Regions from separate parts of the Kitasatospora sp. NPDC048298 genome, predicted to be linked through region 1. Evidence: riboswitches for the same ligand, from Rfam matches in the RefSeq annotation. Region 1 holds a riboswitch; each other region holds the start of a gene.
The links. A riboswitch is a leader RNA that binds a small molecule or an ion and turns the genes downstream of it on or off. The one in region 1 is predicted to bind cobalamin.

Region 1 (10,114 bases):
AGCGGGCCACAGCGGCGGGTTCGACGGCGCCCAGCGCCGCCGGGCTCCACCGCGGCGAACGGTCCTTGTCGATCACCTGGGCCCGGATGCCCTCGGCGAGGTCGCCGGTGGCCAGGGCCGCGCAGGAGGTGCGGTACTCCTGGTCCAGGACGGCCTCCAGCGGGCCGAGGGCGCGGGCCCGTCGCAACGCGGCCAGCGTGGCCTTCACGGCGGTGGGCGAGTTGGCGGTGATCCGGTCGACGGCCTTCTTCGCCTCCGGTTCACCGCTGTCCCGCAGCCGGTCGAGGATCTCCTCGACGGTGCCGGCCGCGTAGCACCGGTCGATCCATCCGCGCTGTCCGTCCAGCACACCGGCCGGCGCCGGTCCGACGTGCCGTTCGAGGGCGTCGTGCACGGGCAGCTCGGCGAGGTCGTCGAGCAGCGCCGGGACCTTCTCCGTGGGAACGAAGTGGTCGGCGAGCCCACAGAGCAGCGCGTCCGCGGCACCGACGGAACCGGCGGTCAGGGCCAGGTGGGTGCCCAACTCGCCCGGAGCGAGGGCGAGCAGGTACGTGCCGCCGACATCGGGGACGAAGCCGATGCCCGCCTCCGGCATGGCCACGCGGGTCGTCCCGGTGACGATGCGGACGCTGCCGTGGGCGGAGACGCCGACGCCGCCGCCCATCACGATGCCGCTCATGAGCGCCACGTAGGGCTTGGGGTAGCGGGCGATCCGGGCGTTGAGGCGGTACTCGTCGCGCCAGAACTCCTCGACGGCGCCCCGGTCCCCGCCGGTGGCGGCGCGGTGGATGGCGACGATGTCGCCGCCCGCGCAGAAGGCCCGTTCACCGGCGCCGGTGACGACGACGGTGTCGACCCGGTCGTCCTCCTCCCAGGTGTCCAGGGCCTGCGCGATCCGCCGCACCATGCCGTGGGTGAGGGCGTTCAGGGCCGCCGGCCGGTTGAGGACGATCAGCCCGGCCCGGCCCTCCCGCTGGACGAGGACCTCCGCGGTGTCGTTCGGGGTCATCACGCGGCTCCGGTCAGGCCGCGGGCGACGATGACGCGCATGATCTCGTTGGTCCCTTCCAGGATCTGGTGCACCCGCAGGTCGCGGACGATCTTCTCGATGCCGTACTCGGCCAGGTAGCCGTAGCCGCCGTGCAGTTGGAGGGCCTGGTTGGCGACCTCGAAGCCGGTGTCGGTGGCGTAGCGCTTGGCCATCGCGCACAGCTGGGGCGCCCGGGGATCGCCCCGGTCCAGGGCGGCCGCCGCCCGCCATACCAGCGCCCTGGCCGCCTCCAACTCCGTCGCCATGTCGGCGAGTCGGAACTGCAGGGCCTGGGAGTGCAGGAGCCGGGCGCCGAACGCCTCGCGGTCCGCCAGGTAGCCGGTGGCGCGCTCCAGGGCGTCCTGCGCGCCGCCGAGCGAGCAGGCGGCGATGCCGAGCCGGCCCCCGTTCAGCCCGCTCATGGCGATCCGGAAGCCCTCGCCCTCCGCGCCGAGCAGGCGGTCGGCGGGCAGGCGCACCCCGTCGAGGAGCACCTGCCGGGTGGGCTGGGCGTTCCAGCCCATCTTCCGCTCGTTCGGCCCGAACGAGACGCCGGGGTCGTCCCGTTGGACGACGAAGGCGGACACCCCGTCGGCCCCCGGGCCGCCGGTGCGGGCCATCACCAGGTAGACCTCGGAGGCGCCGGCGCCGGAGATGAACTGCTTGACGCCGTCGAGCACCCAGGCGTCCCCGTCCCGGCGGGCCCGGGTGGTGAGCGCGGCGGCGTCCGAGCCGGCGCCCGGCTCGGTGAGGCAGTAGCTGGCGGGGGTCTCCATCGTGCAGAGACCAGCCAGCCACCGGGCGCGCTGGGCGTCGTCGCCGTAGCGGTCGATCATCCAGGCGACCATGTTGTGGATGGACAGGTAGGCGGCGATCGAGGGGCAGCCGGTCGCCAGCGCCTCGAAGACGAGCACGCCGTCGGCGCGGGTGAGCCCGGATCCGCCGGACTCCTCGCCGACGTAGACGCCGGCCAGGCCGACCTCCGCCGCCTTGCGCAGCACGTCCACCGGGAAGTGCTTGGCCTGGTCCCACTCGACGGCGTTCGGTGCGAGGTGCTCGCGGGCGAAGGTCCGGGTCGTCTCGACGATGGCGAGTTGATCGTCGGTCAGTTGCGTGTGCACGGCCCGCCTCAGCCCATCGTCGGCATGGTGAAGCTCGCGCCCTCCTTGACCCCGGAGGGCCAGCGCGAGGTGACGGTGCGGGTGCGGGTGTAGAAGCGGATCGAGTCCGGCCCGTGCTGGTTGAGGTCGCCGAAGGCGGAGCGCTTCCAGCCGCCGAAGGTGTGGTAGGCGATCGGGACCGGGATGGGCACGTTGACGCCGACCATGCCGGTGTTCACCCGGCGGGTGAAGTCACGGGCGGTGTCGCCGTCCCGGGTGTAGATGGCCACGCCGTTGCCGTACTGGTGCTCGCTGGGCAGCCGCAGCGCCTCCTCGTAGTCGGCGGCGCGGACGACGGTGAGCACCGGGCCGAAGATCTCCTCCTGGTAGATCCGCATGTCCGGGGTGACCCGGTCGAACAGGGAGGCGCCGAGGAAGTAGCCGTCCTCGTGGCCGGGGAGGCGGAAGTCCCTTCCGTCCACGACGAGTTCGGCGCCCTCCCGGACGCCGAGGTCCAGGTGGTCGCGGACGCGGTCCAGCGCGTCGCGGCCCACCAGCGGGCCGAAGTCCGCCGCCGGGTCGTCCGAGCGGCCGATCTTGAGCCCGGCGATCCGCTCGACCAGCTTCGCCACCAGGGCGTCCGCGGTCTCCTCGCCCACCGGTACGGCGACCGAGATCGCCATGCAGCGTTCCCCGGCCGAGCCGTAGCCGGCGCCGACCAGCGCGTCGGCGGCCTGGTCGAGGTCGGCGTCCGGCATCACGATCATGTGGTTCTTGGCGCCGCCGAAGCACTGCGCCCGCTTCCCGTGCGCAGCGGCGGTCGCGTACACGTACTGGGCGATCGGCGTGGAGCCGACGAAACCGAGCGCCTCGACCCGCGGGTCCTCCAGCAGGGTGTCCACGGCCTCCTTGCCGCCGTTGACCACGTTGAGCACGCCCGGCGGCAGCCCGGCCTCCAGGAACAGCTCGGCCAGCCGCAGCGGCACCGAGGGGTCGCGCTCGGAGGGCTTGAGGACGAAGGCGTTGCCGCAGGCCAGCGCGGGTGCGGCCTTCCAGAGTGGGATCATCGCGGGGAAGTTGAACGGCGTGATGCCGGCGACGACGCCGAGCGGCTGGCGCATCGAGTAGACGTCGATGCCGGTGCCGGCGTTGTCGCTGAACTCGCCCTTCAGCAGGTGCGGGATCCCGGCGGCGAACTCCACGACCTCCAGGCCGCGTTGGATGTCGCCGTGGGCGTCGGCCACGGTCTTGCCGTGCTCGGCGGACAGCAGCCGGGCCAGTTCCTCCTTCTCCTGCTCGACCAGTTGCAGGAAGCGCAGCAGCACCCGCGCCCGCCGCTGCGGGTTCCAGGCCGCCCACGCGGGCTGGGCCTGCGCGGCGTCGGCGATCACCGCCTCGACCTCGGCGCGGTCGGCCAGCGGCACCCGGGCCTGCACCCGGCCGGTGTTGGGGTCGTACACGTCGCCGAAGCGGCCGGACGTCCCGGCGACGCGCTTGCCGCCGACGAAGTGGGTCAGTTCACGGACCATCGGTTCCTACTCTCGACAGGGTCGGGGAGAGGAGGAATGGAGGCCGCCGCCGACGGGCGGGCGCACGGTGATGCGGCCGCGCGACGTCACGGTGGCGGTGGCATGACGAACCGTCAGAGCGGTTGGGCCCCGGCAGTCGTCGGCACAGGACAGCCAGGAGCAGTGGAACGGGAGCAGCCCGGAGTCATGCGTGTCGTCTCCATCCTCGTGGAAAACACGGATCACCCGCGGCCGGTATCCTGACTCCCGGATCACCGCACGCCCTCAGGCCTTCCCGGCTGGCTGCCAGTGGCCGTCCCTCACGAGGACGAACTCCCCGGTCACAGTGGCGGGACCGTGCCGGACTCACACCGGCTTCCCTGACACCGCGGACCTGCCGTCGACCATATAGTTGGACGTCCTAGTAAGTCCAGAGGGCGCCGTCTGCGCGTTGTGCCCGCCCTGAGGCCCGCCGATCCTGCGCCACCGAGCGGGCCCGGCCGGCCGTGCGCTCCCGGCTTTGGTGGGGGGTGAGGGCGCGGCGGTCCCGGCGTGCCGAGCCGCGGCCGTCGAAGGAGACCGTACGGAACGGCCCGCACCGCACCCCGCGTGTCGCGGGCTGGGCTTCGATCCGGCTGAAACGGGGTCATTCGTGTGGCGGAGTGTGGCGCGCGTCGGCTTGCGTGAACAGGGCCGCGCCCGATTCCCTGACGCCACGTCTGCCAGTGTCCGTTGGCGGGCAGCTACTTCGGGAGCAATTGTGCTTGCACGAATCATGTCCATCGCGGCCGCAGCCGTGACTCTCGTCGCGGTCCAGCCGGGCCTCGCCGTCGCGGCGGCCGACCCCAGCACCACAGTCACGTTCGCCGTCACGTCCGGCGCGTTGACGCTGACGGTACCGGCCAGTGCCAACCTCGGCTCGGGAGCGCCCGGCACCGTCATCAGCGCGCCGATCGGGCCCTGTACCGTCACCGACGATCGCGCCCTCGTCTCGGCCTCCTGGACGGTGACCGCAGCGGAGACGGACTTCACAAACGGTGTGACGACGATCGCCGCCACCGACGCCACCTACACGGTCGGGACGGTGACGACGACCGGTACCATTACCGCCACTCCAACGAACGTGACGCTGAGCAACAGCGCGCAGACGGTGCTCACCGGGAGCGCTGGTGTCGGAGACAACACCGCGTCCTGGAACCCGACAATCTCCGTCAACGTGCCCCCCAGCGCCGTCGGCGGGATCTACACCGGAACGCTGACCCAGTCCGTTGCCTGATGGAATGAAGGGCGCGCGCCGGTGCGGGGTTCTGCTGCTGGCGCTGGCCCTCGTACAGGCGGCCGGGGTGATGCCGGCAGCGGGGCATGCGGCACCCGGGTTGTCCTCCCCCCGGGACCCGGCCGCGGGGAAGACCATCGGTATCAAGCTGCTCGACGCTCCGGAAAGCCGCCGTGCGGATCCCAGGGCGCACGCCTACATCGTCGACCACGTCGCGCCCGGCTCGACCATCGAGCGGCGGGTGGAGGTCACCAACGAGTCGTCCACGCCGATGCACGTCAACGTCTACGCCGCGGCGGCCACCATCGCGAAGGGTGAGTTCACCTTCGCGCCGGAGCGCACCCCCAACGAGCTGACCGGCTGGACGTCACTCGACACGGCGGACCTTGAGCTGGCGGCCTCCGAAACGGTGCGAGTACGCGCCACCATCCGGGTGCCCGGGGACGCCGCCGCCGGGGAGCGATACGGCGTCATCTGGGCACAGACGGACACCCCCACGGACCGCTCGCACAATGTGACGTTCCAGGGCCGGGTGGGCGTCCGCATGTACATCGACGTCGGTCCCGGTGGTGAGCCACCCTCGGACTTCGAGATCGAGCGGCTCCATCCGGCCCGAGCCCGCGACGGGCGGGGGGAGGTTCGCGCCCGGATCCACAACACGGGGGGCCGCGCCCTGGACATCGGCGGGGCACTCTCCGTCTTCGACGGGTCGGGCGGACTGCGCGCCGGACCGTTCCCGGCCAGGACGGGCACCACACTGGCTCCGGGTGACGCTGCGGAGATGGTCGTCCCGTTGGACGCACAGCTGTCGGACGGCTCGTCGACGGTGGAGCTCACGCTCAAGAGCGGCCTGGTCGAGCACACCGCGCGCGCCACCGTCACCTTCCCGACGACTCCCGGTAGCACTGGAGCGGTCGCCGCGTCGGTCGCCCAGCAAGGGCACTTCCCGTCCCCTGTGGTCGCCGGGCTTTCGGCCCTCGTCGCTGCCCTGTGCCTTCTGCTCTTCAAGTTCCTCCGGCGCCGCCGGTGACCACTCCGACCGAGCCCCGCCCCCGCGTCCGGCTGATCCGCTCCGTGGGTGACGCATGAGGGTCGTCATCGAGCGCGCCACCGCTCCTTTCGCGCCGGCGTCATCCTCGCCGGCGCTCTGCGGCGCACCACTGGCCCACCCGCTGTGTTCGGCGGGTTGTCCGTCGGGTCTCGTGTGCTCGCCGCGATCACCACCGTGTTGTATGTGCGAGCGCACTCACCGAAGCGCAAAGTGATATTCGGGTCACGAACAGTAACGGCTTGTTGTCGGCGATTTGGAAGCGGAGATGTCGGTGTTCAGGCATGGGAGAGGGCGGGCTGAAGCAAGCCGCGGCCCGGGAGGAATGGGCGGCATGTTTCGACGGTGGCTGAGGGTACGGGTCCGCAAGCCGGCGGCGGTCATGATGGCCGGGTTGGCCGTCCTGGCGATCGTCCTGGCCACAGTCTGGACGGCCACGGCTCAGCGCGCCTCCGTCGCCCAGGTCAACGGCCGCACGGTGCCGGTGATCGACACCGCCGCCACCGGCCTCACCGAATCCAGTGGCAGCGCCACCACTGACCGCGGCGGCACCGAGAGCGCTGCCGGCACCGGCAGTACCGGCCTCACATTCACGGTACTCGGCCCCTCCCTGACCATCGCCAAGAGTCACGCGGACCACTTCGTCCGGGGCGAGGACGGCGTTTACACCATTACTGTGGGTAACGCCACAGCGGTCGGCCCGACCGATGGCACCACGGTCACCGTTCACGACACCCTCCCCGCAGGTCTTCGGGCCGACCGGATCACCGGGAAGGGATGGCACTGCATTCTGGCCACCCTCACCTGTACCCGCAGCGACGTCCTGCCTGCCGGGCAGAGCTACCCGCCCATCACCCTGAAGGTCGACGTCTCCTGCGACGCCCCTGCGCAGGTCACCAACACCGCTACCGTCACCGGAGGCGGTGACGCCACCATCCACACCGCCAACGACCTCACCACGATCAAGCACTACGAGCACCACGAGCACCACGGTGACGGGCACGACGGCGACGGGCACGACGGGGGTCATGACCACTGCGATCGCCACGACCCCTGAACTCAGCCCGCGTGGGCGTAGCGGAAGGCGTGCCGGTCCTCCGTCCCCGCGGTGGTCGCGGAGCGCTACTCAGCCTCGCCGGTGGCGTCCCGTGCGGGGCGGGACGCGGGCGCCCCGTGCGGCGAAAGCCCCGGGCGCTCGGGCCCTGCTGGAAGCGGTGGGCCCTCGGCACCCGGGGCTTGGAGGCGGCCGCCGCCCGCGCGGCCACCAGCTCGCCGCCAGCAGGTCCCGCTGATCGGCCGCGAGTTCTGACCCGCCTCGCGCGTACCCCACCGGCCGCGCTGCTCGACCTCGAAGACAGTCGCCTTCCCAAGTGTTCGCCTGGAAAGTCCAGTTGGGGCCGGCGATGAGGTTGCCGGCGTCCGATGGCGGCGCTGTTCGAGTATGGGACTCAAGCGGTCGCCTCCGGACGTACCCAGGTCGAACGCGGACTCCTCGAACACGGCGGCAGCGTCGGCCAGGGCGACCGCCAAGCCGACGATGGTGACCAGGTAGGCGGCGTTGACTCCGGTCCCGGCTCCGGCCTCGAAGACGCGCTGGCCGGGCCGGGCGCCGAGCTGTTCGAGCATCAGGGCGACGATCGCGGGCTGGGACGCGGCGCTGATCTGGGTTCGCCAAGAACAAGTGCGGCGACAACGCGGTGACCACGTTCCTGACCACTGGGGAGCGACCGGTGCCGGATCTCGCCTGCGTGGCCGAGACCGGCTGAGCGGACAGCCGAATCAGCCGAACATTCGACGGACAACACCGCAATGCCCCCGCGATCGACGGTGTCCCGGATCTCGTCCGGGCATGCGCCAGGACGAGATCCGGGACACCGAAAGCGCGATCCGGAGATCGCGACGGACGTGGGTGGCCATCGCCCGCCCGGCACCGCCCGGAACGATCGGGTGAGAACCGGTGCATGCCCGCAGTGCGCGTTCCGTTGGGCGGTACGGAATGGGCTACATCCACGACTGCCGGTCGTGCGAAGGCCGGCTTCGCGTTCGGTTTCGGCCTCGCACCCGACCACGCCCAGGGGCAGTACCAGGGCCTGGCCGGCATCGGCTTCGGAGCGGGCCAGGCCCTCGCCCCGGTGATCCTCACCGGGGCGGTTCTCGCGCTCGGCCATACCGGGTGGCTGCTCCTCGGCGCCCTCTTCGCGGTCGTCGGCGCGGCAGGGCCGCCGGTGGCCGCGTGGGCCGAGCGGACCCGCCCCGGGAAACCGGAAGCTTCCGTGGATCGCCGGCGACGTGGATCGCCGCTGCCGCAGGCCGGTCAGCGCTATCGAATCGGCGGCAAAACCGGTGGTGTCGCAGGGTGAATTCGCTTTTCCCGGGCCTGAAGTGCCGTGTGAGGAAAAAGATGGAGCCGGAATTCCGTCATCCATCTTTCGGCCAGTGCGGGACTGGTTCGCGCCGGTTGTGCGGAATCCGGGCTCCCGGGATTTCCGCTGGCAGGACAGTGCTGTGACAAGGGGGCGGTGCCCGTGGAGGCGAGCGCCCGTGCAGCAGAATCAGGGGGTCTACAACGGTGGCAACTCTGAACTACGAAATCCTCACCGACCCGGCTCCGCTCCAGGTGCCCAACGCGGGCGAGGAGTCCCGGGGGACGGTCTACGTCATCATCTCCAACCCGAACAGCGACGACGCGCTCTGGTACTCCACCGAGATCCAGGTGCCCGTCGGGGACAAGGACGGCGACCTGACGACCGATCCGAAAGCGTTCACCCCGCAGATCACGCAGAACACCGCGACGGACCCGGCGAACAAGCCGGCGACCGACTGGAACACCTCGACCGCCGTCTACAAGATCTCCTCCCAGGACCCCCGCTACCCCACCCTCATCAAGGGCGGCGGCTCCATGGTCGTGGCGATGGAGGGCTTCCCGGTCTCCAGCAAGCCGGGGCTGGTCCTGCTGCGGGTGACGGAGCGGGCGGCGAACATCGGCGGCTTCGTGCACCCGAGCCTCGTGACCCTGAGCCTGATCAAGCAGGAAGCCAAGGTGCCGCGGAACTTCCGTGCGAAGGACTCCCTGGTGGCCGCGGGCAAGGACGTCGTCCTGCAGTGGGACGGCCCGGACACCCTCACGTACCAGATCCAGGGCCCGGACGGCCCGCCGGAGGCCGTCCCGCCGAGGAGCGGGGCGGCGGCCGGCTGGCAGTGGTCGCCGAAGCCCGGCCAGGAGCCGAAGCGGGACGCCACCTACACCCTGATCGCCAGCTCCCCGAACGGGCAGCAGCCGAGCTACCTGCTGACCACCACCGTCCACCTGCGCAGCCCCGAGTTCGACAGTGTGACGGCGACCAAGGGCGTGTACACCCCGTGGGTGGAAGGCACGGCGCCGCGCGGCCGGATCGTCTTCACCGAGCAGGGTGCGCAGGTGCGGGACGCGTCGAACGCGCCGGGTACGGTTGCGGCCGGCAAGGCGGATGTGGAGAGTGTGACGGCGTCGGTCGGGGTGTCGACGCCGTGGGTGGAGGGGACGACGGAGAAGGGTCGGGTCACCCTCACGGCGCAGGGTGTGCAGGTGCGGGACGCGTCGAACGCGCCGGGTACGGTTGCCGCCGCCAAGGCGGACGTCGACACCGTGACCGCCGCGTGGGTGCGGGGCCGCGACAGCGGTTCCGGGTGGATCCAGTTCCCGTCGGACGGGATCACGGTCGGTCACGGCCAGGGGAACGACCTGGGCACCGTTCACGCCGAGAAGATCAGCGTGAACGGCATCAACACCAAGTGGGTCGGGGACCGCGACTCCGGCAAGGGCTGGCTCGACTTCCCGCAGTCCGGAGTGAACGTCCGCAAGGACGGACAGGAGACGTGGGGGACGGTCGCCGCCGACAAGGCGGACCTGAACGGCGTCAACACCAAGTGGGTGCAGGGGCGTACGTCCAGTGACGGCTGGATCGAGTTCCCGGCGTCCGGGCTGAACGTGTTCCAGGGCTCCGGGCACCGCGAGTGGGGGACGGTCGCCGCGGACAAGGCGGACCTGAACGGCGTCAACACCAGCTGGGTGCAGGGGCGTACGTCCGGTGACGGGTGGATCGAGTTCCCGGCGTCCGGGCTGAACGTGTTCCAGGGCGCGGGGAACCGTACGTGGGGGACCGTCGCCGCCGA
Region 2 (10,114 bases), on a different contig from region 1:
GCGAGACGTCCGCGGCCGAGGACAGCGGGCTGGCGCGGGCCCTGGCGCCGTGGCGGGCCCACCACCCGGAGGTCGAGGTGACCACCGAGCTGATCCGGGGCAAGCCCGCCGTGGACCTGGTGGACGCCGCCGCGTCGTCCCGGCTGCTGGTGGTCGGCCGCAGGGTCCGGCACCTGCCGCTGCGCCACCACCACATCGGTCCGGTCGCGCACGCCGCGATCCACCACGTGCACTGCCCGGTCGCGGTCGTCCCGTACGGCTGAGGGCGTTGCGGGTGCGCCGCCCGGGAGGTCAGCGGGTCCGGGGGGCGAGGCCGACGGGGCAGACGACCGGGGTGCCGTGGACCGGGTCGGTGAGGATCGCGCTCTCCACCCCGTACAGCTCGCGCACCAGCTCCGGGGTGACGATGTCGCGCGGCGCGCCCTGGGCGGCGACCTTCCCGTCCCGCATGGCCACCATGTGGTCGGCGTAGCGGCAGGCGGTGCTGAGGTCGTGCAGGACGAGGACGACGGTGCGGCCGCGCGTGGTCAGGCCGCGCACCATCTCCAGCACCTCCAGGGCGTGGCCCATGTCCAGCGCCGAGGTGGGTTCGTCCAGCATCAGGATGTCGGTGTCCTGGGCGACGGCCATGGCGATCCAGGCGCGCTGGCGCTGGCCGCCGGAGAGGGTGTCCAGCGGGCGGTCGGCCAGCTCGTGCAGGTCGGCGGCGGTGAGCGCGTGCTCGACCGCCTCGGCGTCGGCGGCGGACCACTGCCGCAGCAGGCCCTGGTGCGGCTGGCGGCCGTAGCGGACCAGGTCACGGACGGTCAGCCCGTCCGGGGCGGTGGCGGACTGCGGCAGCAGGCCGATGATCCGGGCGATCGCGCGGGTGGAGAGCGAGGTCAGCGGCTTGCCGTCGAGCAGCACGGCGCCGGAGCGCGGGGCGATGGTCCGGGCGAGGCCGCCGAGCAGGGTGGACTTGCCGCAGCCGTTCGGGCCGACGATGACGGTGACCTGCTGCCGCGGCAGTTCGAGGTCGAGCTCGCGGACCACGATGGTGCGGTCGTGGCCGAGGCTGAGCGCACTGGTCGCCAGGCGGTGGGCCGGGGCGGCGGTGGTCGCGGCAGTCGCGGTGCGGGCGGTCATGCGGTCCTCCGGGGACGGGTGGTGAGCAGCAGCCAGAGCAGGTAGGGGCCGCCCACGACGGCGGTGACCAGGCCGGCCGGCACCTCCAGCGGCGACAGGACGGTACGGCCGATCAGGTCGGCGAGCAGGGTGAAGGCGGCGCCGGCGGCGGCCGAGGTGAGCACCGGCACGCAGCGCGGCCCGGCGATCCGGCGGGCGGCCTCGGGCGCGGCGAGCGCGATCATGCCGAGCGGTCCGGCGACGGCCACCGCCAGGCCCGCGCAGACCACGGCGACCGCCAGGACGCCGATCCGCAGGCCGCGCACCCGGACGCCCAGTCCGGTGGCGACGGCGTCGGAGAAGCGCAGCAGCGACAGCCGCCGGCCGAGCAGCACGGCGGCGGGCAGGCAGACCAGCAGGCCGAGTTCGAGGAGGCCGACGGTGTCGGCGTCCCGGCTGTTGAGGGTGCCGACCGTCCAGCCGTAGGCGGAGTTGGCGGCGTCGATGGCGGCGCGGGAGAGCATCAGGTTGGTCACCGCGCCGAAGACCGCGCCGATGCCGAGGCCGACGACCAGGAAGCGGTAGCCGTTGCGGCCGGCCCCGCCGCCGAGGGCGAAGGCGAGCGAGGCGGCGGTGGCGGCGCCCACCAGGGCGGCGGCGGAGGGCAGCAGCTGGGTGGCGACGCCGGTGACGGAGGCGACGGCGAAGGCGGTGGCGCCCTCGTTGAAGCCGACGGTGTCCGGGGTGGCCAGCCGGTTCTGGGCGAGGGTCTGCATCAGGCAGCCCGCGACGCCGAGGGCCGCGCCGACGGCCAGGGCCGCCTCGGCGCGGGGCAGCCGCAGCTTCTCCACCAGCAGCACGTCGCGCGCGGTGCCGTCGCCGAAGGCGGCGCGCAGGGCGGTCACCGGGTTCAGGTTCGTCTCGCCGACGGCCAGGCAGACGGCGGTCACCGCGACCACGACGAGCAGCAGGGCGGTGCAGCCGAGCAGCGGCCGGACCGGGACGAGCACCGAGCGGCCGCCCAGGGCGAGCAGCCGGGTGCCGGGTGGGGTCGACGGCAGGGGCGCGGCCGAGTATGTGTCGGGGTTCGGGGCGTTCAGGGTGGGGGTCACAGCGCGGGCATTCTGTGCGAGCGGACGACGGCGACCAGGACGGGGGCGCCGCACAGGGCGGTCATCACGCCGAGCGGCATCTCGTACGGGCGGGCCACCAGTCGGGAGGCCACGTCGGCGAGCAGCACGACGGCCGGCCCGAGCAGGGCGGAGACCACGAGCAGTCGGCGCAGGTCGGGGCCGACCAGGGCCCGGGCGGCGAAGGGCACCACCAGGCCGACGAAGGAGACCGGCCCGGCGATCGCGGTGGCGGCGCCGACCAGCAGGGCGACGGCGGCCACCGCGAGGGCGCGGACCCGGCGGGGCTTGTGGCCGAGGCCGGTGGCGACGTCGTCGCCGAGGCTGAGCGCGGTCAGCGCCGGGCCGGAGAGCAGCGCCAGGACCAGGCCGAGCAGCAGCACCGGCAGCACGGCCAGCAGTTGGTCGGTGCCGCGGCCGGCGACCGAGCCGATGGTCCAGAACCGGATCTCGTCGGCGGCCCGGGCGTCGGACAGCAGCAGTACGGAGGAGCCGGCGTTCATCAGCCCGCTCAGCGCCGCTCCGGCCAGCACCAGCCGGACGGGGTCGTCGCCGGTGCCGCGCAGCCGGGCGGCGCCGAGCGCCAGCAGGCAGCCGGCGGCGGCGCCCAGCACGGCGACGTACGGGCCGACGCTCGCCGCGCCGGCGCCGAGCACGATCGCGATCACCACGGCGAAGGAGGCGCCGGTGCTGACCCCGAGCAGGCCGGGCTCGGCCAGCGGGTTGCGGGCGGCGGCCTGGAGCACGGTGCCGGCCACGCCGAGCGCGAGGCCGACCGCGAGGGCCACGGCGGTGCGCGGGGCGCGCAGGTGGAACACGGTGAACCGGGAGTCGGAGTCGCCGTCACCGAGCAGGGTGGCGAACGCCCGTGACGGCCCCACATCGCCCGCGCCGAGCAGCAGGCTCGCCAGTACGGCGAGCAGCAGGATCCCGCCGGCGGGCAGCAGTCCGCGCAGCAGGAGTGATCGGGTTGTCACACCGGGCCTCCCCCGTCAGGGCATTACGTATGGTTAGGCTAACCTCAGAAAAACGGTTCGTCCGTAAACTACCATTGCTCGGAGAACACCCATGCTTGGCACCCGCATTACCAAGACCCTGCTCGGCGCGGCCGTCGTCGGCGCCCTCTCCCTGGGCCTGACCGCGTGCGGCTCCTCCGGGTCCGACGGCTCCGCGGGTGACTCCGGCTCCTCGTCCACCGCCGCCGCGAAGGACGGCAAGCGCAGCATCGACACCGCCTTCGGCGCCGTGGAGGTCCCGGCCGAGGCCAAGCGGGTCGTCGCCCTCAACGACACCTCGCTGGACACCGCGCTCTCACTCGGCGTCACCCCGGTCGGCACCAGCTCCAGCCGCGGCGGCACCACCGCCCCCGCCTACCTGAAGGCCGACGCCATCCCGCTGGTGGCCACGGTCAAGGAGCCCAACATCGAGGCCATCCTCAAGGCCACGCCCGACCTCATCCTGGCCTCCTCGGGCATCGAGAAGTCCCAGTACGAGAAGCTCTCCGCGGTCGCCCCGACCATCGTCCCCAAGGCCGGCGACTGGCGCTCGGTGCTCGCCGTGTACGGCGACGCGCTCGGCCACAAGGACGACCTGACGGCCAAGCTGGACGCCCTGGACAAGCGCGCCGCCAAGGCCGGCGAGGGCAGGACCGGCAGCGCCGTGGTGATGCGCTGGATGCCCAACGGGCCGATCGTGATGAACACCACCAACATGCCCGGCGACCTGCTGAAGAAGGCCGGCGCCGGCACCATGCCGATCGCCGACGACCTGGGCGCCCAGCCCCACTCGGACCCGCTGTCCCTGGAGAACCTCAACAAGGCCGACGCCGACCGGGTGTTCGTCGCCACCCTGAACGCCGACGGCGAGAAGGCCCTGGAGACCGCCCGCAAGCAGGAGGCCTTCACCCGCCTCAAGGCGGTGGGCGCCAACCAGCTCATGGGCGTCGACGGCCAGGTGTGGAGCAGCAGCTCCGGCCCGATCGCGGCGGAGAAGGTCGTCGAGGACATCGAGAAGGCCTTCGGCGCGAAGTAGCCCCACCCGGCGGGGAATTCCCCCCCCCCCCCGAGATTTTCCGAAGGGATTCCGAAGGAGTTCCGAGGGAAGGGCCGCAGCCCCCCGGACAACCGTCCGGGGGGCTGCCGTCATGCCTCCAGGACCAGCCGCAGGAGTTCGCGCAGGGACTCCCGCTGCTCGGCGCCGAGCCGGGCCAGCGGGTCTCCGGTGAAGGGCATCCGGGCCCGCAGGTCGGCGGCGACCTCGCGCCCGGCGGCGGTGGCGGCGACCCGCTTCACGCGGCGGTCGGCGGGGTCGACGCTGCGCTCGACCAGACCGCGGGACTCCAGCCGGTCGATGATCACCGTCACGTTGGACGGCTCCGCGTGCAGCTTCTCGGCGATCCGGCGGGTCGGGACCGGCGCTTCGGCCGCGAGCAGCGCCTTGGCCTGCAGCGCGGTCAGCTCGTGGACCGCCGCGGCCGCCTCGGACTCCCGGCCGTAGCGGCGGTTGATGGCCGCGAAGAGTCCGACGATCTCCGGGGTGAGGTCATCCGATGGGTGGGGCATGACCACCAGGGTATCGAGGTGCTTGACAAAGTGAAATATCGGGCCACATAGTTATGGATCATATTGGTTATGAACCATAAGCATATGGAGTCCAGCGCGATGAGCAACAAGACCGTCCTGATCACCGGTACCTCCTCCGGCATCGGCCTGGCCACCGCCGTCGCCGCAGCCCGCGGCGGCTGGCACGTGATCGCCACCATGCGGAACACCGCGAAGGCCGGCGCGCTGCTGGCCGCCGCCGAGCAGGCCGGGGTCACCGTCGACGTCCGGGCGCTGGACGTCACCGACCCGGCCTCGGTCGAGGCCTGCCTGTCCGGCGTCGACCGGCTGGACGCCCTGGTCAACAACGCCGGCGCCGGCCACGTCGGCACCCTGGAGCAGGAGAGCGTCGACGACGTCCGCGCCGTCATGGAGGTCAACTTCTTCGGCGTACTGCACGTCACCAAGGCCGCCCTGCCCCTGCTGCGGGCGAGCAGGGGCCGGGTGCTGACCGTGACCAGCGTCGGCGGCGTGGTCGGCCAGCCCTTCAACGAGGCGTACTGCGCCGCCAAGTTCGCGGTGGAGGGCTTCATGGAGTCCCTCGCCCCGGTCGCGGCCACCGCCGGGGTGTCCGTCAGCGTGGTCGAGCCGGGCGCGGTGGCCAGCGAGTTCGTCAGCAACGTGGGCCTCACGGACGACGCCGCCGAGCAGGCCGGCCCGTACGCGCCGGCCCTGGCCAACTACCTGGACCGCACCCGCAACGCCTTCGCCAACGCGCAGACGGCCGAGGACGCGGCCGAGCGGATCCTCGGCCTGCTCGACGCCGAGCGCCCCGCCTTCCGGCTGCTCACCTCCGACGCCGCCCGGGCCTTCGCCGGGGTGAAGCTCAAGGACCTCGACGGCTCGGCCGTGCAGACGCTGACCGCCGGCTGGGTCAACCCGTGATCACCCGGGCCGCGGGGCCCACGAGGTGGAGGTAGCGGCCCGGGTCCGGGGGTGAGCGCCACGGGTCGCCGTGCCCACCCCGCCGCCGTACTGCTCCGTCAGCCGGCCAGTTCCTCGCGCAGCGTCCGGGCGGCGCCGACCAGGCTCTCCAGCGAGGCCCGGGTCTCCGGCCAGCCGCGGGTCTTCAGCCCGCAGTCCGGGTTGACCCAGAGCCGCTCCGCCGGGATCGCCGCCAGGCCGGCGCGCAGCAGGGAGACCGCCTCCGCGGTGCTGGGGACGCGCGGCGAGTGGATGTCCCACACGCCGGGGCCCACCTCGCGCGGGTAGCCCGCCTCGGCGAGTTCGCCGGCCACCTCCATGTGGGAGCGGGTGGCCTCCAGCGAGATGACGTCCGCGTCGAGGTCGTCGATCGCGGTCATGATCGCGCCGAACTCGGCGTAGCACATGTGGGTGTGGATCTGGGTGTCGGCCCGCACCCCGGAGGTGGCCAGCCGGAAGGCCTCGGTGGCCCAGTCCAGGTACGCCGGGCGGGCGGCGGCCCGCAGCGGGAGGGTCTCGCGCAGGGCCGGCTCGTCCACCTGCACCACGGCCGCGCCCGCCGCCTCCAGGTCACCGACCTCGTCGCGCAGGGCGAGGGCGACCTGGCGGGCGGTGTCGGCGAGCGGCTGGTCGTCGCGGACGAAGGACCAGGCGAGCATGGTGACCGGGCCGGTGAGCATGCCCTTGACCGGGCGGTCGGTCAGGCTCTGCGCGTAGCCGAACCAGTCGGTGGTCATCGGGTGCGGGCGGGAGATGTCCCCGGCCAGCACCGGCGGGCGTACGTACCGGGTGCCGTACGACTGGACCCAGCCGTGCCGGGTGGCGAGGTAGCCGGTGAGCTGCTCGGCGAAGTACTGGACCATGTCGTTGCGTTCGGGCTCGCCGTGCACCAGGACGTCCAGGCCGGCCTTCTCCTGGTAGGCGATGACCTCGCGGACCTCGGCCTCCATCCGCTCCCGGTAGGCGGTCGCGTCGATCCGACCCGCCGTCAGATCGGCGCGCGCGGTGCGTAGTTCGGTGGTCTGCGGGAAGGAGCCGATGGTGGTGGTCGGCAGCAGCGGCAGGCCGAGCCGGGCGCGCTGGGCCTCGGCCCGCCGCGGGTAGGGCTGGGCCCGGCGGGTGTCGTCGGCGGTGACGGCGGCGGCCCGGGCGCGCACCGCCGGGTCGTGGGTGATCGGGGAGTTGGCGCGGGAGGCGAGGTCGGCGCGGTTGGCGGCGAGCTCGGCGGTGATCGCGCCGGTGCCCTCGCGCAGGCCGCGGGCGAGCAGCGCCGCCTCGCCGGCCTTCTGCTTGGCGAAGGCCAGCCAGCGGGCGATCTGCGGGTCCAACTCCCGTTCGGCGGCGGCGTCGAGCGGGACGTGCAGCAGTGAGCAGGACGGTGCGACGTCGACGGTGCCGGCGAGCCCGAGCAGGGTCGCCAGGGTGGCCAGCGACTTCTCCAGGTCGTTGATCCAGATGTTGCGCCCGTCGATCACCCCGGCGACCAGCCGCTTGCCGGGCAGGCCGCCGACGGCGGCGAGGTCCTCCAGGTTGGCGGCGGCCGGGCCGGTGAAGTCCAGCGCCAGGCCCTCCACCGGGGCCTTGGCCAGCACCGACAGCGCCTCACCGAGCCGGTCGAAGTAGCTCGCGACCAGCAGCTTGGGCCGCTCGGTGAGGGCGCCGAGCTCGCGGTAGGCCCGGGCGGCGGCGTTCAGCTCGGCCGGGGTCCGGTCCTGGACCAGCGCGGGCTCGTCCAGCTGGACCCACTCGGCCCCCGCGGCCCTGAGCGCCGCGAGCAGCTCCGCGTAGACCGGCAGCAGCCGGTCCAGCAGGGTGATCGGCTGGAAGTCCTCGGCCACCCCGGGGGCCGGCTTGGCCAGCAGCAGGTAGGTCACCGGGCCGACCAGCACCGGACGGGCGGTGTGGCCGAGCGCGAGGGCCTCCTCGAACTCGCCGACCGCCTTGGCCGGGTTCGCGGCGAACACCGTGTCCGGCCCCAACTCCGGTACCAGGTAGTGGTAGTTGGTGTCGAACCACTTGGTCATCTCCAGCGGCGCGACGTCCTGGTTGCCGCGCGCCATCGCGAAGTACCCGTCCAGCGGGTCGGCGTCGACCGCCTCCCGGTGCCGCGGCGGGATCGCGCCGACCGCCACGCTGGCGTCCAGCACGTGGTCGTAGAACGAGAAGTCACCGGTCGGGACCTCCCCGACCCCCGCCTCGGCGAGCTGGGCCCAGTTGGTCCGGCGCAGGTCGGCCGCGGTCGACAGCAGCGCCTCGGCCGTGACCGCGCCCTTCCAGTAGCCCTCGATCGCCTTCTTCAGTTCACGGTTACGACCCTGCCGGGGGTAGCCGTACGCGGTGGCCACGGACGCCGCGGCTGCGGACTTCGCTGTCAAGGGACTCTCCTTCGCGAGCCTGAATCCTCAAGTGCACCGGTGGTGGCACGAGGACGCGAAGGGATGACGAACCGGACGGACACCCGCACCCGTGCACGGCTCCGCCTGGTATGGTCGCCGACCCGCCCACGAGGTCACCGGATGGCCGCACGCGAACGGTCGCGTACGGGCAGTGGCAGGTCTTCGGACTCGCGGGCACGCCCACCCGGCCGAAACCGGGACGGACACCTACTGGCCGTCGCTTCCCAGACCCGTCCCGGGTCCAGTGCGTATGACGGCGGTCGTTCCCACTCACCGCTGCGGGGCAGTCCCGGATTCCCACCGGGTTCCCTCTTGCGACACCCCGCCTGGCGGACGGGGCGAACCAGCTGCGTCGCCAGCTTAGGGGCAAAGCGTCGCCGTCGAGGCGGAAATCTCGAAAGCCGTCTGCATGGTGAGACGCCGCGGCTGCGGCGGCTACTCGACCGACTCGCGCTCCGGCCCGTTGCGGTCGGCGCGCTGCTCGTCGCGGGCGCCCTCCGAGACCAGCTCCGGTACCGGGTGCGGCCTGCCGTCCGAGTCGACCGCCACGAAGACCAGCTCCGCCGTCGCCACCCGGGTCACCGGCCCGGCGAGGTTCCACCGCTCCGAGGTCACCTCCACCGACACGTCCATCGAGGTCCGCCCGACGCGGCCGACCCGGGCGCGGACGGTGAGGAGGTCTCCCGCCCGGACGGGCGCGAGGAACGACATCCCCCGGACCGAGACCGTGACCGCGGGAACACCGGCGTGCCGACCCGCGGCGGCGGCAGCCGCGTCGTCGATCAGCTTCATCATCACGCCGCCGTGCACCGAACCGTAGAGGTTGGTGTCGTGGTCGCTCATAATGTGGGCGAGGGTGACCGCCGAGTCGGCCGGGGTGCGGGAGAGGACAGCGGGACTGGTCACAGCGACGGCCCGCCCGTCATGGCGCCGTGGAAATCGTGGTCGGCGTTCCGCTGCACGGAACTCTCCTTCGTGAGGTCGCGCACCTCGGGCACGCCGAGGAGCGGGCAGCCGTCCGTATACGGCCCACCCGCACCATCGGCCCGCCCTCGGGGTCGTGGTGGGCCGCGAGCCACCACGGCACGCGGGCAGCGGCAGGTCTTCGGACTCGTGGGCGCGCCCTCCCGGCCGAACCGGGACGGACACCCACCGGTCGTCGCTCCCCGGACCCGTTGCCGGGCCCGGCGCACAGGACGGCGGTCGTTGCCGCTCGCCGCTGCGGGCGGTCCCGGACTCCCGCCGGGTTCCCTCGTGACGACACCCCGCCCGGCGGGCGGGGCGAACCAGCTGCCCCGCCAGCTTACGTCCATCCGCGCAGCTCACAGCCACCGCCCACCGCTTCGGTCGGCCACGTACGGCCCCCGGGCCCGTACGCCGGGGCGGACGGCAGAATGTCCCCCATGCGGCACATCTTCGTCATCGGCATCGGTGCGGGCGACCCGGACCACCTCACCCTGCAAGCGGTCAAGGCGATCGGTCGTACCGACGTCTTCTTCATCCTCGACAAGAGCGAGGAACGGCAGGACCTGATCGCGCTGCGCCGCCGGATGCTGGCCGAGCACGGACGGCCCGGGCACCGCGTGGTCGAGGTGCCGGACGCCGAGCGGGACCGCACGACCCCGGCGCACGCGGCCGCCGTGGACGACTGGCGCGTCCGCCGCGCCGACCTGGTCGAGCAGCTGCTCGCCGAGCACCTCGGCCCGGGCGAGAGCGGCGCGTTCCTGGTCTGGGGCGACCCGGCCCTCTACGACAGCGTCATCGCCGTGGTGGACGACGTGTCCACCCGGGGCGGCGCGCCGTTCGAGTACCAGGTCGTCCCTGGCATCAGCAGCGTCTCCGCGCTCGCCGCCCGGCACCGCACCACGCTGACCAGGGTCGGCCGCCCGGTGCAGATCACCACCGGCCGCCGCCTGGCGGAGGGCTTCCCCGAGGGGGTGGACGACGTGGTGGTGATGCT
Region 3 (10,114 bases), on a different contig from region 1:
ACGGTGAGCCCGTGGTCGGGGAGGGCGGCCGGGGCGCCGCCCTCGGCGAGCCAGCAGGCCACGGCGGAGCCGAGCAGCAGCGGGTCGATCGCCGGGTCGGGGCGGTTCCAGTCCGGTTCGGCGCGGGCCTCCAGCAGCAGGCCGGTGCGCAGCCGGAGCAGGTGGCGGGCCGGGCCGAGGGCGGCCACCGCGACGGCGAGGCCGGGGAGTTCGGCGGCGGTGTCGGCGAGCCAGCGGGCGGCGGGGAGTTCGGCGTGCACCTCGGTGCGGGCGAGGACCTCGGCGGTGTAGCGCAGGGCGTCGCCGGGGTGGTCGTCGGTGAGGGCGTGGAAGCCGCGCGGGGTGTGGTCGTCCGGATCGAAGGGGTAGCGCCGGAGGCTGACGTCGGTGCCCTCGCTCCGGCCCTCGACGTCGTACGCGGTGGGCCCCTCGGTGGTGGCGGGGTGCGGGACGGGCTTGGGGTAGGGCGGCAGGGCCGGTTCGTCCCGGGGTTCGTCCAGCTCCTTCAGGAAGGAGTAGAGCAGCGGGCGCAGCAGGCGGGCGGACTCGCCGCGGTGGGCGAGCGACCGGTCGGTGATGTCGCTCAGGTCGGCCGGGTCCCGGGCCAGGGCCAGTTCGAGCTGGGCGGTGAGGTCCCCGTCGGGGTCGAGGACGGGCGCGGCCTGGCCGAAGGCGTAGCTGGGGGAGCGCGGGTCGAGTTCGGCGGCGCCGGTGGCGACGAGCAGGGTGCGGTGGTCCAGGGCGGCGCCGTAGACGGTGACCGAGCCGTGGTCGCCGATCACGCAGTCGGCGGCGACGAGCGCGGCCTGCCAGCCCTGGTGGGGCGGGATCAGGCGCAGGCCCATCCGGCAGGCGGCGGCGAGCAGCGCCTCGGGGTCGTGCCGGCTCCACACGTTGGGGTGCAGGACGACGGCCACCGTGTACTCGTCGGCGGGCAGTCGGCGGACCAGCCGCTGGGGCAGGTCGGGGTGGCGGCCGAATAACGAGTGCTCGCTCCAGGTGGAGCTGACGACGACGAGCCGTCGGCCGCCGACGGCGCCGAGCGCGGCGCGGTAGCCGTCGCGGGAGCGCCGGCTGCCGAGCATCCGGTCGAAGCACGGGTCGCCGACGACCTGGGCGACGTCCAGCGCCTCGGGGCAGGAGTCCCGCAGCCGGTCCAGCTGCTCGGGGTGGGAGAGGCCCAGGACGTCGACGAACACCCGTCCGTGGTGGGTGAGTTCGTTGCGGGACAGGCCGGCGGCGCTGACCGTGTCGCCGGTGGACTCGGTGACCAGGCGGTTGTAGCCGGCGCCGTGCGGGAGGACGACGAGGCGGGCGTCCAGGCGGTGCATGGAGGAGTGGACGGCGCACGCGACGGCGAGGTCGAAGCGGCGGCGGACGGCGTCCTCCCAGTCCAGCACGGTGAAGCCGGACAGGCCGTGCAGGTACTCGTCCAGGGCGCGGTCGGCGAAGGCGGAGCCGGGGTTGACGGTGAAGTAGCGCTCGATGCCGTCCGGGCTCAGCAGGGTGAGGACGTCCAGGACCCGGGTGGCCGAGGTGAGGGTGCGGGCGACCGCCAGCACGCGGGCCCTGACCGGTCGGGTGTTCCAGCGGTCGGCGGGCCAGGCGTGGGGGTGGGACGGCACACCATGATCGTACTCATCCGGTCGGGCCGCGGCGCGGTTCCGAGGGCGGGTCAGCCCGCGGCCGCGCTGGGCTCGTGGTGCTCGGCGGCGGCGCACTCGTTGAGCAGGGGGCGCATGGCCTCGTCCACGAGCCGGTAGCGCACCACTCGTCCGTCCCGGTCGCCGGTGACCACGCCGGCCGTGCGGAGCAGCCGCAGGGCCTGGGAGACGGCCGGGTCACGCATGCCGGTGGCGACCGCGAGATCGCTGACGGCGAGCGGGCCGGCCCGGTGGAGGGCGAGCAGCAGGGCGAGCCGGCCGGGGTCCGCGAGCAGGGAGAACCGCTCGGCCCAGGACCGGACGTGCGCGGGCTCGCCGATCGCGGCGATGGCCTCGCAGACCCGGTGTCCGTCGATGGTGCGGTGGCCCGCGCGGTCCTCCGGTACGAGATGCATGCGGACATTCTCGCAGGCGGGGGCCTGTGATCCTGGACACCTGCGCAGGTGCGCAGCCTTGCACGGGTCGGGGCGGGGCCCTACGGTGTTCCCCGCCGTGGTGCTCGGGAAGACCGGTGACGGACCCTCAGGGGTCCCAGCCCGGAGCGGCCCTCGCCACTGTGATCGGGCCGCTCCTCCGTCCACGGAGGAGCGTCGTCCGCACCCATGAAGCCACTGGGCGCCTCGTGCGCCTGGGAAGGCGGGTGCGGGTGTTCCCGTCAGCCAGGAGACCGGCCACGGCATCTCACGAGGTTTTCCACGAGGTGCTGGAGCGTGATCCGCATGACCCTGCCCGAAACCGTTTCCGCCGGGACCGAACCCGGCCCCGCCGCGCTGCCCACCTTCAGATGGCGGCGCGAGGACACCGTCCGTACGGCCGCGCTGATGGCGGTGATCGTGGCCATGCACGTGGTGGCCTTCGGCACGCTGATCTTCCTGGTCGCACCCGAGCGGTACACGGTCGGCACCCAGGTCTTCGGGGTGGGCCTGGGTATCACCGCGTACACCCTCGGCATGCGGCACGCCTTCGACGCCGACCACATCGCGGTGATCGACAACACCACCCGCAAGCTGATGGCGGACGGCAAGCGGCCGGTCTCGGTGGGCTTCTGGTTCGCCCTCGGGCACTCCTCGATGGTGGTGCTGATGGCCGCCCTGGTGGCGGGCGGCGCGCAGCTGGCGAACACGCTGATGGACGACGAGTCGGCCACCCACAAGTGGCTGGGCATGGTCGGCACGACGGCCTCCGGCGCCTTCCTCTACCTGATCGGCGCGCTCAACCTGGCGGCGCTGCTCGGCATCCTCAAGGTGTTCCGCTCGATGCGGGCCGGGCAGTTCGACGAGAAGGAGCTGGAGGCGCACCTCGACTCGCGCGGCTTCATGGCCCGGGTGCTGAACCGGGCGACCCGTTCGATCACCCGGCCGGGGCAGATGTTCCCGGTGGGCATGGTGCTGGGCCTGGGCTTCGACACCGCGACCGAGGTCACCCTGATGGTGATGGCCGGCTCGGGTGCGGCCTCCGGGCTGCCGTGGTACGCGATCGTCTGCCTGCCGCTGCTGTTCGCGGCCGGGATGAGCCTGTTCGACACCCTGGACGGGACGTTCATGAACTTCGCGTACCAGTGGGCCTTCGCCAACCCGGTGCGGAAGGTGTACTACAACCTGACCATCACCGGTCTGTCGATCGCGGTGGCCTTCATCATCGGCACCATCGAGCTGGTCGGGGTGCTGCACGAGAAGCTCGACCTGACCGACCCGGTCACCGGGTTCATCGCGGACATCTCACTGGACAACGTCGGCTACGCCATCGCCGGGCTGTTCGTGGTCGTCTGGGCGATCGCGATCGGGTACTGGAAGCTCGCCCGGGTCGAGAAGCGCTGGACGCCCGACAGTCCGTGACCGGGCGGCCGCCGGCCTCCGAGTACGTGGAACGGCGCCACCCCGAACCCGGGGAGGCGCCGTTCGGCGTGTGCGGGGTCAGCGCTCCTCGCGGAAGTCGACGTGCCGGCCGGCGGCCGGGTCGTACTTGCGCAGGACCATCCGGTCCGGGTCGTTGCGGCGGTTCTTGCGGGTCACGTACGTGAAGCCGGTGCCGGCGGTGGAGCGGAGCTTGATCACCGGGCGCAGTTCGCTGCGGGCCATCGGGTCCTCCTGGGGCCTGAGGGGTCCGGCCCCGGGTGTCGGACCGGGACCGGGCGCCGAAATGGAAGTCGTTTCCAGTGGATGGGAACGTGGGCCGCACCCTGCCCATTCCCGGACGCCGGGTCGCCGCCGAAGGACGCGGCGGGTGGGGGAGCGGGGAGCGCGGCGCGGTCGCGCGGGGGCGCGCAAGGGGCACCGGGGGTTCTGTCGGGGGCGCTCGGCGGGCGGTTCGGGCCGGGGGTTCGTAGGCTCGACGCATGGCGGATGCGTACGCGGGGCGGCGGGAGCGGGTGAGGGAGCACTGCAGTGCGGCCGGGGCCGACGCGGCGCTGATCACCCGTGCGGCGAACGTGCGGTACCTGACGGGCTGCGCGCCCTGCGGGGCGAGTCTGCTGCTGACCAGAGAGCGGGCCCTGCTCGCACTGCCGGACGACCTGCCGCCGGACGACACCGGCGAGCACCTGATCGCCCCGGACGTCACCCGGCTGCCGGTGGCGGCCGGGTCGGACACCGCGCTGGCCGCCGCGTCGGTCGCCATGCGCTCGGGGGTGGCGGGTCTGGCGGTGGAGGAGCACGACCTGACCGTCAGCCGGCACCGGGCGGTCGGCGGCCTGACCGAGGGGGCACGGCTGGTGGACCTCGGCCAGACCGTGGAGCGGCTGCGGGTGGTCAAGGACGAGCACGAGATCGCCGACCTGCGGATCGCCGCCGAGATCGCCGACCAGGCGCTCGGCGAGCTGCTGGAGTCGATCCTGGTCGGCCGCACCGAGCGGCACCTGGCGATGGAGCTGGAGCGCCGGATGATCGACCACGGCGCCGACCGGGCGGCCTTCCCGGTCTCGGTCGGCACCGGCAGCCACTCCGGCCAGGCCGCCCACCAGCCGACCGACCGCCGGGTGGAGGAGGGCGACTTCCTGACCGTGGTGATGGGCGCCCAGTACCGCGGCTACGGCGTCTCCACCGCCCGTACCTTCGTGATCGGCGCCGCTCCCGCGCCCTGGCAGGTGGAGCTGCACCGGCTGGTCTTCCGGGCCCAGCGGGCCGGGCGGGAGGCGCTCGGACCAGGGGTGGAGCAGTGCGTACCCGACCGGGCGGCCCGGCAGGTCCTGGAGGCGGCCGGCCACACCGAGGCCTCCCCGCACCCGGTGGGCCACGGCATCGGGCTGGAGATCCGGGAGGCCCCGCGACTCGGTCCGGCGGACATGGGTAAACTGGACAGCCGCGTACCGGTCACCGTCGGCCCAGGGGTCCACCTCCCGGGCAAGGGCGGGGTCCGGATCGAGGACACGCTCGTCGTGCGCCCCCTCGAAGAGGGCGGGCCCGAGCTGCTCACCATCACCACCAAGGAGCTCCTCGCCCTGTGACCGCGGCCCCCGGGCCGTGGGCGGCAGGACGCACCCCTTGGTTCCTTGACAGCTATATCCAGGAGTAAGTGCGCCCGTGGCTTCCACGAACGATCTCAAGAACGGCATGGTCCTCAAGCTGGAGGGCGGCAAGCTCTGGTCCGTCGTCGAGTTCCAGCACGTCAAGCCCGGCAAGGGCCCGGCCTTCGTGCGTACCAAGCTCAAGGAGGTCCTGACGGGCAAGGTCGTCGACAAGACCTTCAACGCGGGCACCAAGGTCGAGACCGCCAACGTCGACAAGCGCGGCATGCAGTTCTCGTACAAGGACGGCGAGAACTTCGTGTTCATGGACATGGACACCTACGACCAGCTGACCATCGAGCCGTCGGTCGTCGGCGACGCCGCCAAGTACCTGCTGGAGGGCTTCGAGGCCCTCGTCGCGCAGAACGAGGGCTCGGTCCTGTACATCGAGCTCCCGGCCGCCGTCGAGCTGACCATCGCCGAGACCGAGCCGGGCGTCCAGGGCGACCGCTCCACCGGTGGCACCAAGCCGGCCACCCTGGAGACCGGTGCCCAGATCCAGGTGCCGCTCTTCGTCACCACCGGCGAGAAGATCAAGGTCGACACCCGCGACGGCAGCTACCTCGGCCGGGTGAAGTAAGTCCGTGTCGGCCGCACGCAGCAAGGCCCGCACCAGGGCCTTCCAGATCCTCTTCGAGGCCGACCACCGCGGGGTCGACCCGCAGCAGGTCCTCGCCGACTGGGTGGCCCGCGCCCGCGAGCCCAGGCCCGACGAGGGCACCCCGCAGGTGGGTGAGTACACCATGGAGCTCATCGAGGGGTACGTCCAGCACGCCCGCCGTATCGACGACCTGATCGAGCAGTACGCCGTGGGCTGGACCCTCGACCGGATGCCGATCGTGGACCGCAACGTCCTGCGGCTCGGTGCGTACGAGCTGATCTGGGAGGACGGCGTCCCGGACGCGGTCGTCCTGGACGAGTCCGTCGAGATCGCCAAGGAGTTCTCCACGGACGACTCCCCGGCCTTCGTCAACGGCATGCTCGCCCGCTTCCTGGAGCTGAAGCCGGGCATCCGCCGGTAACAGGCGTCCCGTGAACGGCCGCCGGACCCGAACAGGTGTCCGGCGGCCGTTCCGCGTTTCACCCGGTCGGCGTAGGCTGTGGACCTACTTGTCAGTAACTTGACGTCCGGAACCACGCGTGAAGGGCAGGTCCCGCCACATGACCACGGCGACCCGCAGCGAGTTCGACCAGGGCATCGCCCTGACCAGGCACCCCGAGGAGGCCGGCCGCTACGACGCCGAGCTCGGCGCCGGCTGGCAGATCGGCGGTGGGGTGAACGGCGGACTGCTGCTCGCCGTGGCCGGACACGCGCTGTCGCTGGAGCACGAGGCGCATCCGGACCCGGTGTCGATCAGCGGTTACTACCTGTCCGCCTCCACCCCCGGCCCGGCCACCGTCCGCACCGAGGTGCTGCGCACCGGCCGCGGCCTGTCCACCGGCACCGCCTCGCTCAGCCAGGACGGCGTCGAGCGGCTGCGCGTGGTGGCCAGCCACGGCGACCTCGCCGCCGCCGACGGCGAGGTGCGCACCAGCGCGCAGCCGCCGCAGCTGCCGCCGCCGGACCAGTGCATCGGCCTCGAACACGCGCCCAAGGAGCTGATCGCCCAGGCCGCCCTGCTGGAGCGGTTCGACCTGCGGCTGGACCCGGCCACCGTCGGCTGGGCGCTCGGGCAGCCCTCCGGCAACGGGCGGATCCAGGGCTGGTTCCGGCTCGCCGACGGGCGCGAGCCCGACCCGCTGCTGCTCCTGCTGGTCGCCGACGCGCTGCCGCCGGTCACCTTCGACCTCGGCATGCCGGGCTGGGCCCCCACCATCGAGCTGACCGTCCACCTGCGCGCCAAGCCCGTGCCCGGCTGGCTTCGGGTCACCCACGCGACCCGCAACCTGGCCGGCGGCTACTTCGAGGAGGACGCGGAGGTCTGGGACGAGTCCGGCCGGCTGGTCGCCCAGTCCCGCCAGCTGGCCCGGGCACCCCGGCCGGCCTGACCCGAGGCCCCGGAGGGGTCCGTATTACCGGTGGTTACATTCCTGTGACACGCCGTACGTGTGCGGCGCGCGCGGATGGGGAGGAAGACGGTCAGCGGCGAGCTCGTCGCCGACCGTCAACTTCACCCGACCGCCGAAGCCAGGAGCCATCGATGAGCCAAAAGGGGCGCGCCCGCCGTAACTCCGACTGCACCTCCGGCGGCTCGCGGCCCGTGGTGCGGGCTCCGCACCGGCCGCGGCCGGCCGAGGGAGCCGAGCAGGCGTTCGTCATCGGGGTGCTCACCAACGCCGCGGACTTCGCCCGGGCCCGCGCCTGGGGGATCTCGGACGCCCCCGACCACGAGCGCTACCTGGCCGACACCGCCGACCTGCTGGCCGAGGCGCTGGAGCGGTTCGACACCGTCCGGGCCCGGATGTTCCACCCGCAGGACTTCGAGGAGTTCTGCGTGCTGCACGGGCTGGACCCGGCCGAGCCCGCCGCCCGTGACCGCTACCTGGTCAACCCGGCCCTGCAGACCCAGCTGCTGTCCTACCAGGGCGAGGAGCTGGCCGGGGACTTCGTGCCGCGCCTGGTGCGGGCCCGGGAGAACGGGCTGACGCTCTGCCACGCCGACCTGCTGCTCGACGGGGGCCTGTACGGGGGCGCGGGCGCGCCCGACGAGGAGCACGCCGCCTGGGTGCGCGCCGCCTACCAGCGCGGGGGCGAGGTGTTCCGGCGGATGCTGGTCGGCGCGGGCGCCGGCGTGTACGAGCTGCGCCTGCGGGTGGACGCGCCCGGCGGGACGCTGACCGCCGCGGCGCGGGTGCTCCAGTGGGAGGACGGCGTGGTCCGGATCAACGACGAGGACCTGGAGCTGGTCTGCGCGGTGCTCTGCGCCGGGCTGGCCCTGGAGCTGCCGGGCGTCGCGGTGCTGCACGGCTCACAGGGCTCGGCGGCCACCTGCGGGGAGTACCTGCCGGCCTCCTGGGCCTGGTCGAGCGGCGGCCAGGAGTGGGCGCCGGCCGACCGGCCGGTCCGGCTGGACGGCGTGGCCGCGCAGCCCGGTTACAGCCTGGGCACGGTCTGCTGACGCCCGCGCCGCGCCGCCGCGGTGTGACCACACCGCGGCGCGGCCCCCGAACCGGGGAGCCGCGCCGTGACGTTTCTGCTTGCCAGCACTACGGAAGCGAGTGCTGGGTTGTCCCTGGATCCGCTGGCGGGAGCCGGTGCGGTGAGCCTCAGCTCGCGTCCTCCTCGCGCACCGCACGGCGCGCGTCGGGGTTCAGCACGCCCCAGGAGATCAGCTGCTCGGTGAGGATCGACGGGGACTGGTCGTAGATGACGGCCAGGGTGCGCAGGTCGTCCTGGCGGATCGACAGCACCTTGCCGTTGTAGTCGCCGCGCTGGCTCTGGATGGTCGCCGCGTAGCGCTGCAGCGGACCGGCCTTCTCGGAGGGGACCTGGGTCAGTCTCTCCAGGTCCAGGACCAGGCGCGGCGGCGGCTCGGCCGCGCCGCCGGGGGTGCCGCCGGGCAGCAGCTCCTGCACCGGGACGCCGTAGAACTCCGCCAGCTCGGCCAGTCGCTGCACGGTGACCGCACGGTCACCACGCTCGTACGAGCCGACGACGACTGCCTTCCATCGCCCCTGGGACTTCTCCTCGACACCGTGCAGGGAGAGCCCCTGCTGGGTGCGGATCGCTCGGAGCTTGCCTCCGAGTTGCTTCGCGTAGTCGCTGGACATTGATCTCCCCGGACGAGATTGCTTCGCGTTCAGTGGTGGGTCACGGGTGATTGCCGACGTCGTTACCGGTGGGTCCGACGTCCGTCTCGTAACTCACTGTGAGGTTACGTAGAGTAAGGTAGATGCGTCAAGCCGAATGGGGCAGTCGTGCGAATGGCCCGCATCGTCGGCGCGTCCGGAGTGTTAACCCCGGGAAGCGGAATGATGGACTTCTGTTTGCGATCCGGCGCGCTGGTAGGATGACCCGAAGCCCACGCCCGGCCGGCGGGGGCCATCCCAGACATCCTTTAAGACCCGTCCCGTGAGGCGGGGAAGGAGGTCCGCTTCGGCATGACCACACACAATGAACCGACGTCCCGGCCGCCGCACCAGGTGCTGGACGGCGCGGACATCGCCCGGGTCGTCACCCGGATAGCGCACGAGATCGTCGAGCGCGCCAAGGGCGCGGAGGACGTCGTGCTGCTCGGCATCCACACCAGGGGCGTCCACCTCGCCCGCCGCCTGCACGGCCGGCTGGCCCAGATCACCGGGCGCGACATCCCGCTGGGCACCCTGGACATCACCATGTACCGGGACGACCTGCGGCTGAAGCCCGCCCGCGCCCTGGAGCACACCGAGATCCCGCCCGGCGGCATCGACGGCAAGCTCGTCATCCTCGTCGACGACGTGCTCTTCTCCGGCCGCACCATCCGCGCCGCGCTCGACGCGCTGAACGACATCGGCCGCCCGCGCGCCGTCCAGCTCGCCGTCCTGGTCGACCGGGGCCACCGCGAGCTGCCGATCCGCGCCGACTACGTGGGCAAGAACCTCCCCACCTCGCTGCGCGAGGCCGTGCAGGTGCGCCTGTCCGACAGCGACGGCGTGGACGCCGTCCTGGTCGGCGACCGCGACTTCGCCGTCCGCTCCTCGCAGGCCCTGGCCTCCCAGCCTTCCGAACCGCACCTCCCGGAGTGACCCGCGTGAAGCGCCACCTCGTCTCCGCCGCCGATCTCAGCCGCGACGACGCGCTGCTGATCCTGGACACCGCCGAGGAGCTGGCCCAGCTCTCCGGCCGGGCCGTCAAGAAGCTGCCCACGCTGCGTGGCCGCACCGTCGTCAACCTCTTCTTCGAGGACTCCACCCGGACGAAGACCTCCTTCGAGGTCGCAGAGAAGCGCCTGTCGGCCGACGTCATCAACTTCTCCGCCAAGGGCTCCTCGGTCTCCAAGGGCGAGAGCCTCAAGGACACCGCGCTGAC

Region 2: another riboswitch for cobalamin. It lies ahead of metE (5-methyltetrahydropteroyltriglutamate--homocysteine S-methyltransferase); the one in region 1 lies ahead of ACGF0D_RS20005 (CoA-acylating methylmalonate-semialdehyde dehydrogenase).
Region 3: another riboswitch for cobalamin. It lies ahead of ACGF0D_RS06605 (HoxN/HupN/NixA family nickel/cobalt transporter); the one in region 1 lies ahead of ACGF0D_RS20005 (CoA-acylating methylmalonate-semialdehyde dehydrogenase).

The regions. Positions count from the first base shown of each region.
Region 1 covers NZ_JBICYZ010000025.1:97,789-107,902, forward strand. The annotation lists gene ACGF0D_RS19995 (enoyl-CoA hydratase/isomerase family protein) at 1-1,009, opposite strand, end outside; gene ACGF0D_RS20000 (acyl-CoA dehydrogenase family protein) at 1,009-2,151, opposite strand; gene ACGF0D_RS20005 (CoA-acylating methylmalonate-semialdehyde dehydrogenase) at 2,160-3,659, opposite strand; cobalamin riboswitch at 3,871-4,062, opposite strand; gene ACGF0D_RS20010 (hypothetical protein) at 4,414-4,914, shown strand; gene ACGF0D_RS20015 (peptidase) at 4,919-5,944, shown strand; gene ACGF0D_RS20020 (hypothetical protein) at 6,297-7,019, shown strand; partial or broken gene ACGF0D_RS20025 (hypothetical protein) at 7,493-7,630, opposite strand; gene ACGF0D_RS20030 (hypothetical protein) at 7,660-7,728, shown strand; gene ACGF0D_RS20035 (hypothetical protein) at 7,924-8,322, shown strand; gene ACGF0D_RS20040 (hypothetical protein) at 8,532-10,114, shown strand, end outside.
Region 2 covers NZ_JBICYZ010000035.1:55,400-65,513, reverse strand. The annotation lists gene ACGF0D_RS24895 (universal stress protein) at 1-263, shown strand, start outside; gene ACGF0D_RS24890 (ABC transporter ATP-binding protein) at 292-1,125, opposite strand; gene ACGF0D_RS24885 (FecCD family ABC transporter permease) at 1,122-2,216, opposite strand; gene ACGF0D_RS24880 (FecCD family ABC transporter permease) at 2,213-3,211, opposite strand; gene ACGF0D_RS24875 (ABC transporter substrate-binding protein) at 3,303-4,265, shown strand; gene ACGF0D_RS24870 (MarR family winged helix-turn-helix transcriptional regulator) at 4,376-4,795, opposite strand; gene ACGF0D_RS24865 (SDR family oxidoreductase) at 4,865-5,719, shown strand; gene metE (5-methyltetrahydropteroyltriglutamate--homocysteine S-methyltransferase) at 5,818-8,133, opposite strand; cobalamin riboswitch at 8,290-8,517, opposite strand; gene ACGF0D_RS24855 (acyl-CoA thioesterase) at 8,590-9,060, opposite strand; gene cobF (precorrin-6A synthase (deacetylating)) at 9,558-10,114, shown strand, end outside.
Region 3 covers NZ_JBICYZ010000005.1:204,764-214,877, forward strand. The annotation lists gene ACGF0D_RS06595 (hypothetical protein) at 1-1,625, opposite strand, end outside; gene ACGF0D_RS06600 (ArsR/SmtB family transcription factor) at 1,676-2,059, opposite strand; cobalamin riboswitch at 2,141-2,355, shown strand; gene ACGF0D_RS06605 (HoxN/HupN/NixA family nickel/cobalt transporter) at 2,384-3,499, shown strand; gene rpmG (50S ribosomal protein L33) at 3,578-3,742, opposite strand; gene ACGF0D_RS06615 (M24 family metallopeptidase) at 4,000-5,106, shown strand; gene efp (elongation factor P) at 5,183-5,746, shown strand; gene nusB (transcription antitermination factor NusB) at 5,751-6,188, shown strand; gene ACGF0D_RS06630 (thioesterase family protein) at 6,328-7,155, shown strand; gene ACGF0D_RS06635 (hypothetical protein) at 7,308-8,225, shown strand; gene ACGF0D_RS06640 (transcriptional regulator) at 8,374-8,877, opposite strand; gene pyrR (bifunctional pyr operon transcriptional regulator/uracil phosphoribosyltransferase PyrR) at 9,208-9,831, shown strand; gene ACGF0D_RS06650 (aspartate carbamoyltransferase catalytic subunit) at 9,837-10,114, shown strand, end outside.